Regions from separate parts of the Nocardia sp. CDC519 genome, predicted to be linked through region 1. Evidence: riboswitches for the same ligand, from Rfam matches in the RefSeq annotation. Region 1 holds a riboswitch; each other region holds the start of a gene.

Region 1 (4,236 bases):
AAGCGCGACATACGCTTTCGATAGTCATCGATGGTGTAGGGCTCCGGCAGGTAGCCCTCATTCTCGATCAGCGGAAACCGCGGATCGATGATGTGGACATGGGCATCGAACACGTGTACAGCATGCCTCAGCGTCGGATTTCGCGCCTCCCCGATCCCGGGGAGCGGTCAGACTTTGTGCGGCTCGCTGGCGCGCAGCATGTCCTCGCGTTCCACGACCTTGACGCGCTCGCGGCCTTCGGGTTCGCCGAGGGCCCGCTCGTGGGCGTCGAGGCGGTACCAGCCGTCCCAGGTGGTGAACGGGATGCCCTTGCCCTCGAGGAACTCGATCACCGCTTCGGGCTCGGGGCGTTCGGCGGGGGTGAAGTCCTTGCTGTCGTCGAGCAGGCAGGCCACGGTCTCGTTGGCGTCGCCCTTGGTGTGGCCGATGAGGCCGACCGGGCCGCGCTTGATCCAGCCGGTGACGTAGGTGGCGGGCATGTAGCGCGCCTTGCCGTCGGCGTCTTCGTCGGCCAGCACGCGGCCGGCCTCGTTGGGCACCACGCCGGCCTGATCGTCGAAGGGCAGGTTGGTGATGTTCTGCGACAGGTAGCCGACGGCGCGGTAGACCGCCTGCACATCCCAGGTCTTGTACTCGCCGGTGCCCTTGACGTTGCCGGTGCCGTCGAGCTGGGTGCGCTCGGTCTTGAGGCCGACGACCTTGCCGTTCTCGTCGCCGAGCACCTCGGCGGGCGACTCGAAGAAGTGCAGGTAGAGCCGGTGCGGGCGGTTGCCCTGATCGCGGATGGCCCACTGCTCGAGGGTGTTGGCGACCATGTCGACCTGCTTGGAGTGGCGGCGCGCGGCCTCGGAGCCCTCGTCGTAGTCGATGTCCTCGGGATCGACGATGACCTCGATGGTCGGCGAATGATCCAGTTCGCGCAGCTCCAGCGGGGTGAACTTGGCCTGCGCCGGGCCGCGACGCCCGAAGACGTGCACCTCGACGGCCTTGTTCTCCTTGAGGCCCTTGTAGACGTTCGGCGGGATCTCCGTGGGCAGCAGTTCGTCGCCGGTCTTGGCCAGCACGCGCGCGATGTCCAGCGCGACGTTGCCGACACCGAGGACGGCGACCTTCTCCGCATCCAGCGGCCAGGTGCGCGGCACATCCGGGTGGCCGTCGTACCAGGAGACGAAGTCGGCGGCGCCGTAGGAGCCGTCCAGGTCGATACCGGGGATCGGCAGGGCGCGGTCGGCGTTGGCGCCGGTGGAGAAGATCACCGCGTCGTAGTAGACCCGCAGGTCGTCGAGGGTGATGTCGGAGCCGTAATCGATATTGCCGAGCAGGCGAACCTGCGGCTTGTCGAGCACCTTGTGCAGGGCGGTGATGATGCCCTTGATGCGCGGGTGGTCGGGGGCGACGCCGTAGCGGATCAGGCCGAACGGCGCCGGCATGCGCTCATAGAGGTCGATGGACACATCCGCATCCGACTTCATCAACGCGTCGGCGGCGTAGATACCGGCCGGTCCGGCACCCACGATCGCGATGCGGAGCGGGCGTGCAGCTGCGGTCTGTTCGGTCATCGTTTACGCGCACCTTATTGGTCGAGACAGTTAATGGGCGTCGGTGTTTAGCTTAGGCTAACTTGACGCACGGCTGGATTTCACCTGCACGGCACCGGCCGCGATCCCGCCGATTCTATCGGGGGCCTCGCGAGTGGCCTCGGGGGACCAAGGGATCATCAGCTCATGAGCGATCAGCAGCCAGATCCGGGCGCGGCCCGGCGCGAACCGGGCGACGAGCCCGAATCCGGCGATTCGACCCGGTCGATGGCGCCGTTCATCATCGCCGCGGTGATCGCGGCGCTCGTGCTCGCCGTCATCGTCATCGCCGAGCTGGTCTCGCCGGTTGAGAAAAATGTCACAGAGGCCGACCGGGTAGCCGCCGCGGTGCGTGACTTCGGTGAGGTGAGTTCGCGCTACGGCCTGCTTCCGCCGGAGGAGGCGGTGTGCCCGGACTTCGATCCGAAGCGCTCGCCGATGGCGGGCAGGCTGGACGAAGGCGAGACCGGAAAAGCCGTAGAAATCACGAAACTCGAGGATCTGAAGGTCGAGGGCGACCGCGCGACCGCCACCGTCACCAGCAAGGTCGATGGCGCCGAGGCAGCCGGGAACTGGACCCTGAAACGGGTCGACAACACCTGGCTGGTCTGCCACTGAACCCCAGCGCAAGGCCCTGATCGGGGGTTTGACAGGGCAACCCCCGGCCAGGCAATCTCATTTCAGGTCATGAGTGCCAGCGTCAAGCCCCGGCTTGCTGGCCGGCAACCCTCCTCCGCGGTGGGGTGCTCCGGGTGACGACCTGGCGCGCATCGAAGCCAGATGCGGCAAGTGCGGATTCTCGAGGAAGGTGCCACACATGACTTATGCCGGCGACATCACTCCGAAACAGGCGTGGGAGATATTGCGCGACGATCCCCGGGCGGTTCTGGTGGACGTGCGGACCGAGGCCGAATGGAAATTCGTCGGCATCCCCGACACCAGCGCCATCGACCGGCAGACCGTGCTGATCGAATGGGTCGACGGCACCGGCGCGCGTAATCCCGAGTTCGCCCAGCAGCTGCGCACCATCCTCGACGGGCGTGACCCGGATGCCCCGGTGGTGTTCCTGTGTCGCTCCGGCCAGCGTTCGGCGCATGCCGCCAGCCTGGCGACCAGCGCGGGCATCGAGCCGTCGTACAACGTCAGCGAGGGGTTCGAGGGCCCGCTCGACGAGTTCGGTCACCGCGGTAGCGCCGGCTGGCGTGCCGACGGCCTGCCCTGGCGGCAGTCGTGATCACCGGCGGTGCGTTCGACCGGCCGCTGCCGGAGGGCGTCGGTCCGGCCACCCTCGGCGTGCGCGGCGGCCTGCGGCGCTCTGGGTTCGAGGAGACCTCCGAAGCGCTCTACCTGACCTCGGGCTTCGTCTACGAGAGTGCGGAGGCGGCCGAGGCGGCGTTCACCGGTGACGTCGAGCATTTCGTCTACTCCCGCTACGGCAATCCGACGGTCGCCACCTTCGAGGAGCGGATGCGGCTGATCGACGGCGCCGAAGCGTGCTTCGCCACCGCCAGCGGCATGGCAGCGGTCTTCACCGCGCTGGGCGCGCTGCTCGGTGCGGGTGACCGGCTGGTGGCCGCGCGCAGTCTGTTCGGTTCGTGTTTCGTGGTGTGCAACGAGATTCTGCCGCGCTGGGGCGTGGAGACGGTGTTCGTCGACGGCGAGGATCTCGACCAGTGGGAGCAGGCGCTGTCGGTGCCGACCACCGCGGTGTTCTTCGAGACCCCTGCCAACCCGATGCAGACCCTGGTCGACGTGCGCCGGGTGAGCGAGCTGGCCCATGCGGCGGGCGCGAAAGTGGTGCTGGACAACGTCTTCGCTACGCCCCTGCTGCAACGCGGCTTCGAGCTCGGTGCCGATGTGGTGGTGTATTCGGGCACCAAGCACATCGACGGGCAGGGCCGGGTGCTCGGCGGTGCGATCCTCGGTTCCGCGGATTACATCGGCGGGCCGGTCAAGAATCTGATGCGCCACACCGGCCCCGCGCTCAGCCCGTTCAACGCCTGGACGCTGCTCAAGGGCCTGGAGACGATGCCGCTGCGGGTGAAGCATTCGACCGAATCCGCCCTGCGGATCGCGCGGTTCCTGGAGGGCAACGACGCTGTCAGCTGGGTGAAATACCCGTTCCTGGAATCGCATCCGCAATACGACCTGGCCGCGAGTCAGATGAGCGGCGGCGGCACCGTTGTCACCTTCGAGTTGAAGGCGCCCGAGCACGAGGCGAAGAAGCGCGCCTTCGAGGTGCTGAACCGGCTGCGCATCGTCGACCTGTCCAACAACCTGGGTGATGCGAAGACCCTGATCACCCATCCGGCCACCACAACCCATCGCGCGATGGGGCCGGAGGGACGCGCCACCATCGGGCTCAGCGACGGTGTCGTGCGCATCTCGGTGGGGCTAGAGGATGTGGAGGATCTGCTCGGCGATCTGGAGCACGCGCTGAGCTGAGTTCGCTCGCCGCGGCGTCCGTACGCTGCGGAAAGGGCCGGTGCCCGGTGGTGCCGGCCCTTTTTCACATCCGAGGTATTGACAGCATCCTGTCAAACATGACAGCATACTGTCATGACCACGAAGACAGTGCACGTAGCCGTTTACGATCTGCTCGCCGACTGGGAAGTGGGTGCGGCGATCGCGCAGATCAACCACAACGTGGGTTTGCAGC
Region 2 (4,236 bases), 810 kb from region 1:
CGGATGCGGTGTTCCGCACGACCTTTCGGGAACTGGTACGCATCACCGCGGGCCTGCCGATCGACGTGGACTGAAACCCGTGTAGCGGCAGGCAGTAGTTTCGTCATGTGACCGACGCGCATGAACCGACCGCCGCGGAAGCCCGGCTGCGGGTGCCCGACGACCTGAGCGGCATCACCGCCGAGCAGTACCGCGCCTCGATGCGGCACTATCCGTCCGGGGTGACGGTGGTGACATTGTCGTCGCCGAACGGCCCGGTCGGGTTCACGGCGACCTCGTTCGCGTCGCTGTCGCTGGAACCGCCGCTGGTGTCGTTCAATATCGCGCACACCTCGTCGAGCCTGGCGGCGATGAGCGAGGCGGATTCGGTGGTGATCCATTTCCTCGGCGAACATCAGCGCCATATCGCGCAGCGGTTCGCGCGCAGCGCCGAGGAACGCTTCACCGACCGGTCGCTGTGGACCACGCTGGACACCGGCGAACCGGTCCTGCACGGTACGCCGATCTGGCTGCGCACAACCGTCGAGCAGCGCATTCCCATCGGCGATCACACCTTCATCGTCGGCCGGGTGACCCGCGTGCACGACGCCACCGAGGAGAAGCCGGCGGCCGCGCCGCTGCTGTATCACAACGGGCGCTACCACCGCCCCACCCCGCTGGACGAGGACTGATTCGGCGCGGTCACCTGCCCGGCCTGCTCTGACCGGCTGCTGGACCACGCACCGGCACCCAGCCGCTCCGCGCAGAGGGTGCCACGGAGTGACGGCAAGCGGCTGCGCCCCGGGGCCGATGCGATGGCGGCAGTGCTCGCACCGGGTCGTCCAGAATCCCGCAACACCTCGGTGGCCGGTGCCGGCGGTCAGCCGATGAGGCAGGGCGCCGCACCCGCATCCTCGGCGCCGGTGAACGACCTGGTTTCCGGGCTCGGATTCCACAGCCCGCTGGTGCAGGTGTAATCCCATGCGGGGCCGTCCTGCACGAGCGCGGCGACCGCCGAGACCAGCCGGTCCACGTCGGCGGAATCGGTGCCGAGGCCGATGCTCGCGCGCAGCGCGCCATCGAGCCCCAGCCTGGCCAGCAGCGGATGCGCGCAGAACCGGCCGTCGCGCACACCGATGCCGTGTTCGGCCGACAGATACGCAGCCACCTGGCCGGGTGCGAAACCGTCGAGTGTGAAGGCGACGATGCCGACGGTGTCGGGGCTGTCGGACCACAGGCGCAGCAGCCGCACACCCGGGATCGCGCACAAGCCCGCGCGCAGCCGCTCGGCGAGCCGCCGTTCGTGCGCGATCACCCGCTCGGCGTCGATCTCGGACAGTGCGTCGCAGGCAGCGGCCAGGGCCGCGACACCGAGCACATTCGGCGAACCGGCCTCGTGCCGTTGCGGCGCGGGTGCCCACTCGGTGCCGTCGACGCGCACCTCACGCACCGCACCACCGCCGGCCAGGTACGGCGGCGCCGCATCGAGCCAATCCCGCTTACCCACCAGCACCCCCGCGCCGAACGGCGCGTACAGCTTGTGACCGGAGAAAGCGAGATAATCGATGCCGCACTCGCGCAGGCTGATTCGCCGATGCGGTGCCAGCTGCGCGGCGTCGACCAGGATGCGGGCGCCGCACTGGTGGGCGATCTCGGCCAGCCGGGCCAGCGGCAGCACTTCCCCGGTCACATTGGAGGCACCGGTAACCGCCAGCAGCGCAGCCGGTTTCGCGCACAACTCGGCGACGAGCCGGCGAATCGTCTCCTCGACGGTATCGGCCGCGGCCACCACGCGCCGCCCACGCCGTTGCCAGGGCAGGAAATTGGCGTGGTGTTCGACATCGAGCACCACCGTGTCGCCGGGCACGCAGGCGGCGAGCAGGTTCAGCGAGTCGGTGGTGTTGCGGGTGAAGACCACCACCTGGTCGTCTGCCGCATCCAGGAACCGGGCCACCGAACCGCGGGCGGCCTCATAGCATTCGGTGGAGATCCGCGAGGCGTAGCCGGCGCCGCGGTGCACGCTGGCGTAGAGCGGCAGCAGCCGCTGCACCCGGTCGGCGACCTGAGCCAGCGCGGGCGCGCTCGCGGCATAGTCGAAATTGGCGTAAGTGCAGGTCCCGCCCTGTACGAGGGGTACCTGGAGGTCGTCTCCGGAGACCCTGGCGAGGGCGGCACAGGTCTGATCGAACACAGCGGTCATCACGTCATCCCATCGGCTTAGGGACCCGCGAAAGAGGATTCGTCGAGTCCGCGCTTGCCGCGCCCGGTCGGGCGTCGGCCCGGTCGTCACCCGGAGCACCCCACCGCGGAGGAGGGTTGCCGGCCAGCAAGCCGGGGCTTGACGCTGGCACTCATGACCTGTGGCGAGATTGGCAGACCGGCCGCGCCGCTGTCAACCCGTCCCGCGCTGCGGGTACCGTTGACTACTGGTCACCGGGGTGTTTTCCGTTTGCCCATTGGTAACCCTCGTATGAAACAACCGTCTTCGAGAATTAGTTGGTGAGGCCGTACCGCCGAACATGGTTACTGCCGGACAGTGCTGAGGAAGGTGGGCCGGACGTGATGCTCCAGCCGCAGATCGACACCGATGGTTCGGTCCAGGAGCTCGATCCGCTGCTACGTTCGACCCTCGCCCCACCTGCGCGAACGCTGGTCGACATCCTCGCCGAGACGGCACGTGCCCATCCGGACGCCCCCGCCATCGACGACGGCGATACCGCCCTCACCTACACCGAGCTCCTCGCCGAGATCGCCGCGACGGTCGAGCGCCTCGGCGCGGCGGGGGTGCGGCGCGGCGACCGCGTCGGGGTGCGGATGCCGTCCGGTACCCGTGAGCTCTACGTCACGATTCTCGCGGTACTGCACGCGGGCGCGGCCTACGTACCCGTGGACGCCGACGATCCCGACGAACGCGCCCGCCTGGTCTTCGGCGAGGCGCGGGTCACCGCGATCGTCACCGCCGCCGGGATCGAAGCGACCGAGCACGCCAGCACGGCAAACGATGGGCAACCCGACGGGCCGCAGCAGCCCTCCCCCGCCGACGACGCCTGGATCATCTTCACCTCCGGCTCCACCGGCACGCCGAAAGGTGTTGCGGTAACCCATCGCAACGCTGCCGCCCTGGTCGACGCCGAGGCCCGGTTGTTCCTCCGCGATGCCCCGATCGGCCCCGGCGACCGGGTGCTGGCCGGACTGTCGGTGGCCTTCGACGCCTCCTGTGAGGAGATGTGGCTGGCCTGGCGGCACGGCGGCTGTCTGGTCCCCGCACCTCGCGCGCTGGTGCGCACCGGCGCCGATCTCGGTCCGTGGCTGGTGCGGCACGAGATCAGCGTCGTCTCCACCGTGCCGACGCTGGCGGCGACCTGGCCCGCCGAAGCGCTGGAACCGGTGCGGCTGCTCATCTTCGGCGGCGAGGCCGTGCCGCCGGAGCTGGCCGAACGTCTGGCGGGCGACCCGGAATCCGAACGCGAGGTGTGGAACACCTACGGCCCCACCGAAACCACCGTCGTCGCGTGCGCGGCGCTGCTGGACGGGAACTGGCCGGTGCGCATCGGTTTGCCGCTGGACGGCTGGGATCTGGCCGTCGTCGACGCCGCCGGTAATCCGGTGGGCGAGGGCGAATCCGGCGAACTGGTGATCGGCGGCGTCGGCCTGGCCCGCTATCTGGATCCGGCCAAGGACGCCGAGAAGTACGCGCCGCTGGCCTCCCTCGGCTGGGAACGCGCCTACCGCAGCGGCGATCTGGTGCGCAACGACAAGGCCGGACTGGTCTTCATCGGCCGCGCCGACGATCAGGTGAAGGTGGGCGGGCGCCGCATCGAACTCGGCGAACTCGACAACGCGCTGCAACATCTGCCCGGGGTGAGCGGTGCGGCCGCCGCCGTCCGCACCACCGCCGCAGGCAATCAGATCCTGGTCGGCTACCTCACCGGTATCCCACCCGATTACGACATCAAGGCCGCCCGCGCGCTGCTCGCCGAGCAATTGCCCGCCCCGCTGGTGCCGCGGCTGGTGGTGGTGCCGGAACTACCCACCCGCACCTCGGGCAAAGTCGACCGCGACGCCCTGCCCTGGCCGGTGGGCGGCAGCGACGAGACCGTCGACCACGGGCTCACCGGCACCGCCGCCTGGGTGGCCGAGCTGTGGAGTTCGATCCTCGGCGCCGAGATCACCGGCGCGGACGCTGATTTCTTCGATCTCGGCGGCGGCTCGCTCTCGGCGGCACAGCTGGTGACCGCACTGCGGCAACGGTATCCG
Region 3 (4,236 bases), 2.9 Mb from region 1:
CCAGCCCACCGAACGCGGGCGCCAGCTGCCAGCGAAAGGAGAACAGCTGCAACAGGATCAGCGCGGTCCAGAACGTCGGCATCGATACCCCGACCGGCGGCAGCGCGGCCAGGGCCGAACGCAGCCACGGTGTGCGGGTGTAGGTGGTGGCGAAGGCCAGCGCGGTGCCGCCGGCCGCGGCGAACAGCAGGGCAAGCCCGGTGAGGGCGAGAGTCGAGGGCAGAGCGTCGACGATCGCCTCGGTGACCGGCTGCCCGGTGGCGATGGAGCGGCCCAGATCGCCGCGCACCGCATGCGACAGCGAACTCAAGTACTGCTCCCACAGCGGTTGATCCAGGCCGTACCTGGCGCGCATCTCGGCGAGGGCGGCCGCGTCCACCGGGGTGCCGCCGCCACCACCGTCGGCCGCGATGGCCACCGGATCCGACGGCAGCAGGTACAGCACGACGAAGGAGATGGTGAACGCCGCCCACAGCACCCAGACCGCGGCCACGCACCGCAGCAGCACATACCGGGTCATGGCCGGCGTCCGCTCAGCCAGGTGTCGAAGAACTGCAACCGTGCCGAGGCGTCGAACTTCAGGTCCTGCACGGCCGGGCCCGCACCGATGGCCTGCGACAACTCGACGGTCGGGATCCACAGTCCCTGATCGAGGATCTGCTGCTGTGCCTGCCCGATCAGCGCCGCCCGTGCCTGTGGGTCCACCGCACCGAGTTGTGCGCTGAGCACGTCGTCGAGAGCCTGGATCGGCGGGCGGACATTGAAATTGCGGCCGTCCAGGCCGAATCCGGTGCGCAGGATGTCGCCGTCGGCGCGGGTGCTGTTGTAGTACAGCGCGTCGAAATCCTTGCTGTTCTGCCGTGCGGTGTACTCGGCAATGGACACCAGGTCCAGCGTGAGGTCCACGCCCACCGACCGCAGCTGCTGCTGGATCAGTTCGAGGATCGCCTGATTACCGGCGAACACCTGACTGAACGTCACCGCGAATCCCAGGCGCTGGCCATCCTTGGCCCGGATGCCGTCCGCGCCGGGCAGCCAGCCCGCCCGATCGAGGGTGGCCCGCGCGGCGTCGGGATCGAAACCCACTGTCCGGGAAAGATCCTGGTAGCCAGGCGTTCTGGAAGCGAGCACACTGGTCGCCGGACGGAACTGCGGCCCGAGCACGGTGTCGACGAGCTCGCGCCGGTCGATCGCGGTGAGCAGCGCACGGCGCACGTCGGGATCACGCAACGGTCCACGGGTCACATTCGGCTGGAATCCGAACGGGATACCCGGATTGGGGGTGCTGAGCACCCGGCCGCCGCCGGCCTCGATCTGCGGCGCGTCCTGGGGGAGCGCGTCGCTGGCCGCATCGAGCTGATCCGAGGACAGCGAACCGGTCCGCACCCCGGATTCGGGCACCACGGTGAACTCGATGCGGTCGAGGTAGGCCTCACCCCGATGGCCGAACACCGCCGAGCCCCAGCGGTAGCCGGGGCGTTTCACCAGCGTGGCGGAGACGTCCTGGCGGTAGTCGGCGTAGGTGAACGGACCCGAGCCGACCGTCGCCGTACCCGCGCAGCGGTCCTCGGCGGGCAAGGCGGTGGTGGCGTCGGCGAGGATGCCGAGCTGCGGCGTCGAGGACGCTTGCAGGAATTGCGTATTCGGCGCGCTGAACTCCACCCGCGCCGTCAACGGATCGACCACCGTGGTGCCGACATAGCCGGTGAGGTAGCTGCTGCCCAGCGGTGCCTTGACGGCGCCGAGGGTGCGCACGATCGAATCGAAGCTCTTGCGCACCGAGTCGGCGGTCAGCGGTGAGCCGTCGCTGAAACTCACCCCGTCGGCGAGGTGGAAGGTGAACGTCTTCGCGTCCGGGGCGATCTCCCAGCTGGTGGCCAGCCACGGCCGCAACTCGCCGGTCTCGGGATCTTGGTCGGTCAGCGAATCGACCACCTGCCGCGTCACATAGATCGTCTGGTTGGTGCCGGCCTGCGCGGGATCGGCGCAGGTCGGTGCCTGTGACAGGCCATAGCGCAACACCCCGCCCGGCTGCGGAGGGCCCGCGTCGGGCCCCGGCGTCGTGGTCCCGGAGCCGCAGGCGGCCAGGGTGGCGGCGGCGGTGAGCACCGCGCCGGCAAAAGCCGCCTTGACGGGTACGGCCATGTCGTCGTCCTTTCTGACACGACCGACGAGCCCGGCGCGGCGCCGCGACGTGCGGCCTGCGGACTCGACCATGTGTGCCTCCATCGGTCCCGGCAGAAGCACCCGCACCCGTTGACCGGGGGGTTGCTGCGACGTCGGCGAGCCAGGTCTCTCGGTCGCTCTGGATGGTGTCGCCGGACCGGAACCGGGTGGGCCTCCGGTCGGGCCGAATCATCATGCGTCGCAGGGAAACCGCAGCACAATGGTAGTAATCAGGGTGAGTTGAGCCCTTGTCCGGCGAGCCGGTGCGCGGTCGGGTAGGGGTGCGAAACGGTGCCGCGGGCGCCTGCTCGGAGAGTGTGAGATCACGGGTCTCGGCCTCACTGCGTGAGCGAGCGGCCCTTCCACACGAGTGTCCGGCGCCGCCGGGCGCGGCGTGAACGTGCCCAGAGATAGAGGTAGGCCGCGACCGATACCGGATGGGCGCACGCGGCGAGGATGTCGTCGCGACCGGGTGCCGCACCGCTGTCCAGGAGGCAGGTCACGAGTCGTCCCGCGACCGCGGCCACATAGCCCATCAGGCCGATCCGCCGGACCCGCCCGTGCCCGGCGATCAGGGCCAGCGGCGGCACCCAGTAGGCGAGCGCGGCAACGGCGCCCACCGCGAAACCACCTGCCGCCGAACCGCCGTAGGCCGACCAGAGCCACCGCGTATACCCGGCCTCCAGTTCGGCCGCATCACGGTACATGCGAGTGCATGCCATCGATCCGGCCGCCACCACTTCGGTGCGCAGGCCCTGACGCCGCATCACCCTGGCGATATCGAGATCCTCGGTGACGCTGCCCGCCACCGCAGCATGCCCGCCGATGGCTCGGTAGGCCGCCGCGTCGAAGGCCAGGAACTGCCCGCACGCCACCGCCATCGACGGGCGCGCACCCCGGTTCGCGAGCGCGATCGGCAGCGTCGTGGCCCACGACCAGCACAGCAGCGGCTGTACCAGTTGTTCGGCGGCCGAGTGCGCGAGTTGCCGCGGCCAGGGCGAGACCAGTGCGCAACGCCGCGCCCGCAATTCGGTCACCGCCGCGGCGATCGCCGCGGGTGCCAGCCGCACGTCGGCATCGACGAAGATCAACGCGGTGGCGCCGGTCGCGGCGGCCGCCTCGGCCAGCCCGGCGCACGCGGCGGCCTTACCGGTCCACCCCGGCTCGGGTTCGTCGTCGCAGCGCAGCACGGTGATGCGCGGGTCGTCGCCGGCCGCGTGCCGCGCCGCCGTCTCGGTGCCATCGGTCGAGCCGTCATCGAGGATCAGCACCCGCAACCCGGGCACACCCGTCTGCGCGCGCAGATCCGCGACCAGCCGCGGCAGCCGCTCGGCCTCGTCGCGCGCGGGGACACAGACGGCCACGGGCTCGGGCACCGGCGGGCCCGGGCGCAACCGGCGCATCGTCAGCAGATTCCCCACCGCGACAGCGCATCCCGCCACCGCGATCCCGGCGCCCACCCGCACCGCCCGCGCGACCAGCGGATGCGGTTCGCGCCGCGCTCGCGCATCGGAAGCGGCGCGCCGACGCCGCAACCCACCAGCCCCGCCGGTCATCGTCGCTCGACCACGCCGGGCCGGCACACCCTTACCTACTTACTGCGCACTTCGCGCCACCAACGGCCGAGGTCGAAGCTCGGTTCCGGGGCGTTCGGCGGCGCCGGATTGCGGTTGACGTAGGCCATCGCCGCCACCACGGCCGCCACGGCCAGGGTGATGCCGCCGACGATGCCTGCCCAGCCGGCGAACGAGCGGGTGTTCGGGTCGGCGTAACTCACCTCGGCGCGAATATTGGTGACGTCGCCGGGCGGCAGCTTCCACGACACCACCGAATCGCCCTCACGATTACCGTTCGTCTTAGCGATGCGGGCCGGGAACGCGATGCTGAACTGCACGTCCGAGCCGTGCGGCGGCACCGATTTCAGGTCGACGCGGCCATTGAGGCTGACCAGATCGCCGGTGCGCTGGAACTGCAACTGGAACATGCCCTGGGTCTGCTCCGACAGCTGACCGAGCTGCTGCACCTCACCGAAGTTCAGATCGTCGAAGAACACCTGACTGCCGACGTAGC
Region 4 (4,236 bases), 1.6 Mb from region 1:
CATGACATCCAGCCTATGGCAGTAATCGTTCGCCTGCTGTCAGTCCTGCCACTCACACCCCGGCACCGGCATGACGCAAGCTTCTTCTCGGGCCCACACCACCGACATCACCAGCAACAGGAGTCACATCATGACCGACAATCGCACCGCGGTGACCGTGCTCGGGCTCGGCCGTATCGGCGCCGCCCTGGCCGAGGTGTTCCTGCGCAACGGCCACCCGACGACGGTGTGGAACCGGACGCCGGGCAAAGCCGAACAGCTCGACGCGCTCGGGGTCCACCGAGCCGATTCGGCCGAGGCCGCCATCGCGGCCGGTGAACTGATCGTGATCGCCGGAGTCGACACCGGCACCGCCGCCGAACTGGTCGAGCAGGGGCGCGACCTGGTGGCCGGCCGCGACATCCTCAACGTCGCCACCGGCCGTCCCGACCAGGCCCGCGAACTGGGCGTCCGGGTCGGCGAGCTCGGTGGACGGTTCTTGGACGGCGCGATCCTCGGCGTCCCGCAAACCCTCGGCACGCCGGACACGCTGTTCCTCTACAGCGGCTCGCCCGAGGCACAGCGGCGGCACGCGGGCACCCTCGGCGAACTCGGCACGGTGAACTACCTGGGCGCCGACGCCGGACTGGCCGGACTGCACGATATGGCGGTGCTGGCCGGCATGTACGGCCTCTTCGGCGGTTTCTTCCAAGCGGTGGCCATGGTGGGCAGCGAGGGCGTCGGCGCGACGGCATTCACCGACGGCTACCTCATCCCGTGGCTGCGGTCACTGCTCGAGCTGCTGCCGACGCTGGCCGCCGAGATCGATTCGCGGGAGTTCCCGGTGAACTTCTCCGACCTCACCGCCAATCGGATCGGGCTGGACAACATTCGGGCGGCCGCGCGCAACCAGGGTGTGTCGACCGAACTGCTCGACCCGCTGCAACGGCTGTTCGACACCCAGACCGAGGCGGGTCGCGGCGCGGACAGCTTCACCGCCGCCGTCACCGGGTTGCTCGCCGGGCGTCCGGCCGCCGTGCACTGACCCCGGAAAACACTTCGGGCACCCCGCATGATGTGCGGGGTGCCCGTTTTCAGCCGGACCATGTCGCCGGCCGCAGCGCCTCGGTAGGGGCGCCGCACGGCCGGCAGCGGTCCTGTCGAGCGGTTCGGTCTGCCGAAACCGGCTCAGCGGAGGGCGCGCGCCAGGTTGGCGTCCAGCGCGGCCAAGAACTCCTCGGTGGTCAGGTAGCCCTGGTCACCGCCGACGAGCAGCGCGAGGTCCTTGGTCATCTGACCACCCTCGACGGTCTTGATGACGACGTCCTCGAGGGTCTGCGCGAAGCCGATCACCTCGGGGGTATTGTCCAGCTTGCCGCGGTGCTCGAGACCACGAGTCCAGGCGAAGATCGACGCGATCGGGTTGGTCGAGGTCGGCTTGCCCTGCTGGTGCTGGCGGTAGTGCCGGGTGACGGTGCCGTGCGCGGCCTCGGCCTCGCAGGTCTGGCCGTCCGGGGTCAGCAGCACCGAGGTCATCAGGCCCAGTGAGCCGAAGCCCTGCGCCACCGTGTCGGACTGCACGTCGCCGTCGTAGTTCTTGCAGGCCCAGACGTAGCCGCCCTCCCACTTCATGGAGGAGGCGACCATGTCGTCGATCAGGCGGTGCTCGTAGGTCAGGCCCGCGGCGTCGAACTGGCTCTTGAACTCGGCGTCGAAGATCTCCTGGAAGGTGTCCTTGAACATGCCGTCGTAGGCCTTCAGGATGGTGTTCTTCGTCGACATGTAGACCGGGTAGTTCTGCTGCAGGCCGTAGTTGAACGACGCCCGCGCGAAGTCCTCGATCGACTTCTTGAAGTTGTACATACCCATGACGACGCCGCCGTCCTCGGGCATCTTCACGACCTCGTGCACGATCGGCTCACTGCCGTCGTCGGGGGTGAAGGTCAGGGTGACGGTGCCGCCCTGGAAGACCTTGAAGTCGGTGGCGCGGTACTGGTCGCCGAAGGCGTGACGGCCGATGATGATCGGCTTGGTCCAACCGGGCACCAGGCGCGGAACGTTGGAGATGATGATCGGCGCGCGGAAGATCGTGCCGCCGAGAATGTTGCGGATGGTGCCGTTGGGCGAGCGCCACATCTTCTTGAGACCGAACTCTTCGACCCGGGCCTCGTCGGGGGTGATGGTGGCACACTTCACGCCGACGCCGTGCTTCTTGATGGCGTTCGCCGCGTCGACCGTGACCTGGTCGTCGGTCTTGTCGCGGTACTCGATGCCGAGGTCGTAGTACTCGAGGTTCACATCGAGATAGGGGTGGATCAGCTTGTCCTTGATGAACTGCCAGATGATCCGGGTCATCTCGTCGCCGTCGAGTTCTACGACGGTGCCTTCAACCTTGATCTTGGACATGGATCTTCGTGTCCTCCTAGGATGGTGCCCTCATTGCACGGCCAGGCGAACACGCTTGTGAGCGGACCCCAGCTGTTCAACAGACAACGTATACGCCTCGTGTTGTCCGCGAGACGTCTGGTGCAAACAAGACAAGCGTACTGCTGGTGGCTATCTCACCGCGCGGGTAGGGCAGGGTGTGAGGCGGATTACGCTCCGCCGTCGATTCCGCCGCAGGTCACTCGCCTCCGATCCCGGACATGGGAAGCCGGGGTTCGGTCCGCGACATGGCGCCGGTTACGATGTCGGTCAGGTCATGAGAGCCAGTGCAAAGCCCCGGCTAGCTGGACGGCAACCCTCCTGCAGCGGTGGGGTGCTCCGGGTGAGGACCGGGCTTCCGAGAGTCGGAAGCAAGCGCGCGCGTAGGAGGTCACCGAGATGTGTTGTTGTTGTTTGTCGCTCGCGCACAGATAACCCCGTAATCCCGGCGAACAACCTTTGGAGCCTTCCTTGACCGACGCCACAGCGCCCGATCCGACCGCGACCTGGTCTTTCGAGACCAAGCAGATCCACGCCGGACAAGCGCCCGACGACAGCACCGGCGCCCGCGCGTTGCCGATTTATCAGACGACGTCGTATGCCTTTCGTGATACCGATCATGCGGCGGCGTTGTTCGGGTTGGCCGAGCCGGGCAATATCTATACCCGGATCATGAATCCCACCCAGGATGTGGTGGAGCAGCGGATCGCCGCGCTCGAGGGTGGGGTTGCGGCGTTGTTGGTGGCGTCGGGGCAGGCCGCGGAGACCTATGCGATCTTGAACCTCGCGGGCGCGGGTGATCACATCGTGTCCAGCCCGCACCTGTACGGCGGCACCTACAACCTGTTCCGCTACAGCCTGCCCAAGCTCGGGATCGAGGTCTCCTTCGTCGACGATCCCGACGATCTCGAGCAGTGGCGGGCCGCGGTGCGCCCGAACACCAAGGCGTTCTTCGGTGAGACCATCGCCAACCCCAGCAGCGTGGTCTTCGACATTCCCGGTATCGCCGAGGTCGCGCACGCGGCCGGGGTGCCGTTGATCGTCGATAACACCGTCGCCTGTCCTGCTCAGTTCTGCTCGTAGGTGGCGACCAGGGTGGCGCGGGCGAGGGTATGGGAGAACAGGTTGAAACCGAGGAAGGCCGGGCTGGCGTCGGCGGGGATGTCGAGGGAGTCGACGTCGACGGCGTGCACGACGATGAAGTAGCGGTGCGGTCCGTGCCCGGAAGGTGGGGCGGCGCCGACGAAGCCGGCGAAGCCGCCGTCGTTGCGCAATTGCACCGCACCCGTTGGCAGTTCACCGCCCTGGCTGCCCGCACCGGCCGGCAGCGACGTCACCGTGGCGGGGATGTTCGCCACGGCCCAATGCCAGAAACCGGAGGCCGTCGGTGCGTCGGGGTCGAAGACGGTGACGCCGAAGCTCTTGGTTCCGTCGGGGAAACCCGACCACGACAGCTGCGGCGACACATCCTTGCCTCCGGCCCCGAACACGCCGCTGACCTGGTCGTTGCCGAACCTCTGGCCGTCGGCCACATCGTCGGAGGTCACGGTGAAGGACGGGACCTGCGGGAGAGCGTCATAGGGGTTGTAGCTCATTGGCTCCTCATCTCGGATCGGTTCAGCTGTGCAACAGGAAGTGTTCCAGCACCTGGGTGCCGAATTCGAGGGCGTCGACCGGGACCCGTTCGTCGACGCCGTGGAACAGGGCCGCGAAGTCCAGTTCCGGCGGCAGCCGCAGCGGCGCGAAGCCGAAGCAGCGGATCCCCAAGCGGGCGAACGCTTTCGCGTCGGTGCCGCCCGACAGCATGTAGGGCACGGTGCGGCCCTGCGGGTC

What was found. Region 1 has a riboswitch for S-adenosylmethionine ahead of AC5W7N_RS06640 (rhodanese-like domain-containing protein). Riboswitches for the same ligand answer to the same signal wherever they lie in the genome.
Region 2: another riboswitch for S-adenosylmethionine. It lies ahead of AC5W7N_RS02905 (aminotransferase class V-fold PLP-dependent enzyme); the one in region 1 lies ahead of AC5W7N_RS06640 (rhodanese-like domain-containing protein).
Region 3: another riboswitch for S-adenosylmethionine. It lies ahead of AC5W7N_RS23240 (ABC transporter substrate-binding protein); the one in region 1 lies ahead of AC5W7N_RS06640 (rhodanese-like domain-containing protein).
Region 4: another riboswitch for S-adenosylmethionine. It lies ahead of AC5W7N_RS29625 (PLP-dependent transferase); the one in region 1 lies ahead of AC5W7N_RS06640 (rhodanese-like domain-containing protein).

The regions. Positions count from the first base shown of each region.
Region 1 is NZ_CM183377.1:1,480,749-1,484,984, forward strand. It holds gene AC5W7N_RS06625 (amidohydrolase family protein) at 1-113, opposite strand, end outside; gene AC5W7N_RS06630 (FAD-dependent oxidoreductase) at 168-1,559, opposite strand; gene AC5W7N_RS06635 (Rv0361 family membrane protein) at 1,725-2,195, shown strand; SAM riboswitch class IV at 2,261-2,375, shown strand; gene AC5W7N_RS06640 (rhodanese-like domain-containing protein) at 2,395-2,811, shown strand; gene AC5W7N_RS06645 (O-succinylhomoserine sulfhydrylase) at 2,808-4,022, shown strand; gene AC5W7N_RS06650 (DJ-1/PfpI family protein) at 4,137-4,236, shown strand, end outside.
Region 2 is NZ_CM183377.1:666,607-670,842, forward strand. It holds gene AC5W7N_RS02895 (YbaK/EbsC family protein) at 1-74, shown strand, start outside; gene AC5W7N_RS02900 (flavin reductase family protein) at 201-671, shown strand; gene AC5W7N_RS02905 (aminotransferase class V-fold PLP-dependent enzyme) at 860-2,179, opposite strand; SAM riboswitch class IV at 2,225-2,338, opposite strand; gene AC5W7N_RS02910 (Pls/PosA family non-ribosomal peptide synthetase) at 2,542-4,236, shown strand, end outside.
Region 3 is NZ_CM183377.1:5,152,640-5,156,875, reverse strand. It holds gene AC5W7N_RS23245 (ABC transporter permease) at 1-520, opposite strand, end outside; gene AC5W7N_RS23240 (ABC transporter substrate-binding protein) at 517-2,145, opposite strand; SAM riboswitch class I at 2,223-2,316, opposite strand; gene AC5W7N_RS23235 (glycosyltransferase family 2 protein) at 2,505-3,722, opposite strand; gene AC5W7N_RS23230 (LppM family (lipo)protein) at 3,758-4,236, opposite strand, start outside.
Region 4 is NZ_CM183377.1:6,436,922-6,441,157, forward strand. It holds gene AC5W7N_RS29610 (helix-turn-helix domain-containing protein) at 1-3, opposite strand, end outside; gene AC5W7N_RS29615 (NAD(P)-dependent oxidoreductase) at 131-1,024, shown strand; gene AC5W7N_RS29620 (NADP-dependent isocitrate dehydrogenase) at 1,168-2,385, opposite strand; SAM riboswitch class IV at 2,677-2,787, shown strand; gene AC5W7N_RS29625 (PLP-dependent transferase) at 2,875-3,486, shown strand; gene AC5W7N_RS29630 (YbhB/YbcL family Raf kinase inhibitor-like protein) at 3,471-3,998, opposite strand; gene AC5W7N_RS29635 (M20/M25/M40 family metallo-hydrolase) at 4,021-4,236, opposite strand, start outside.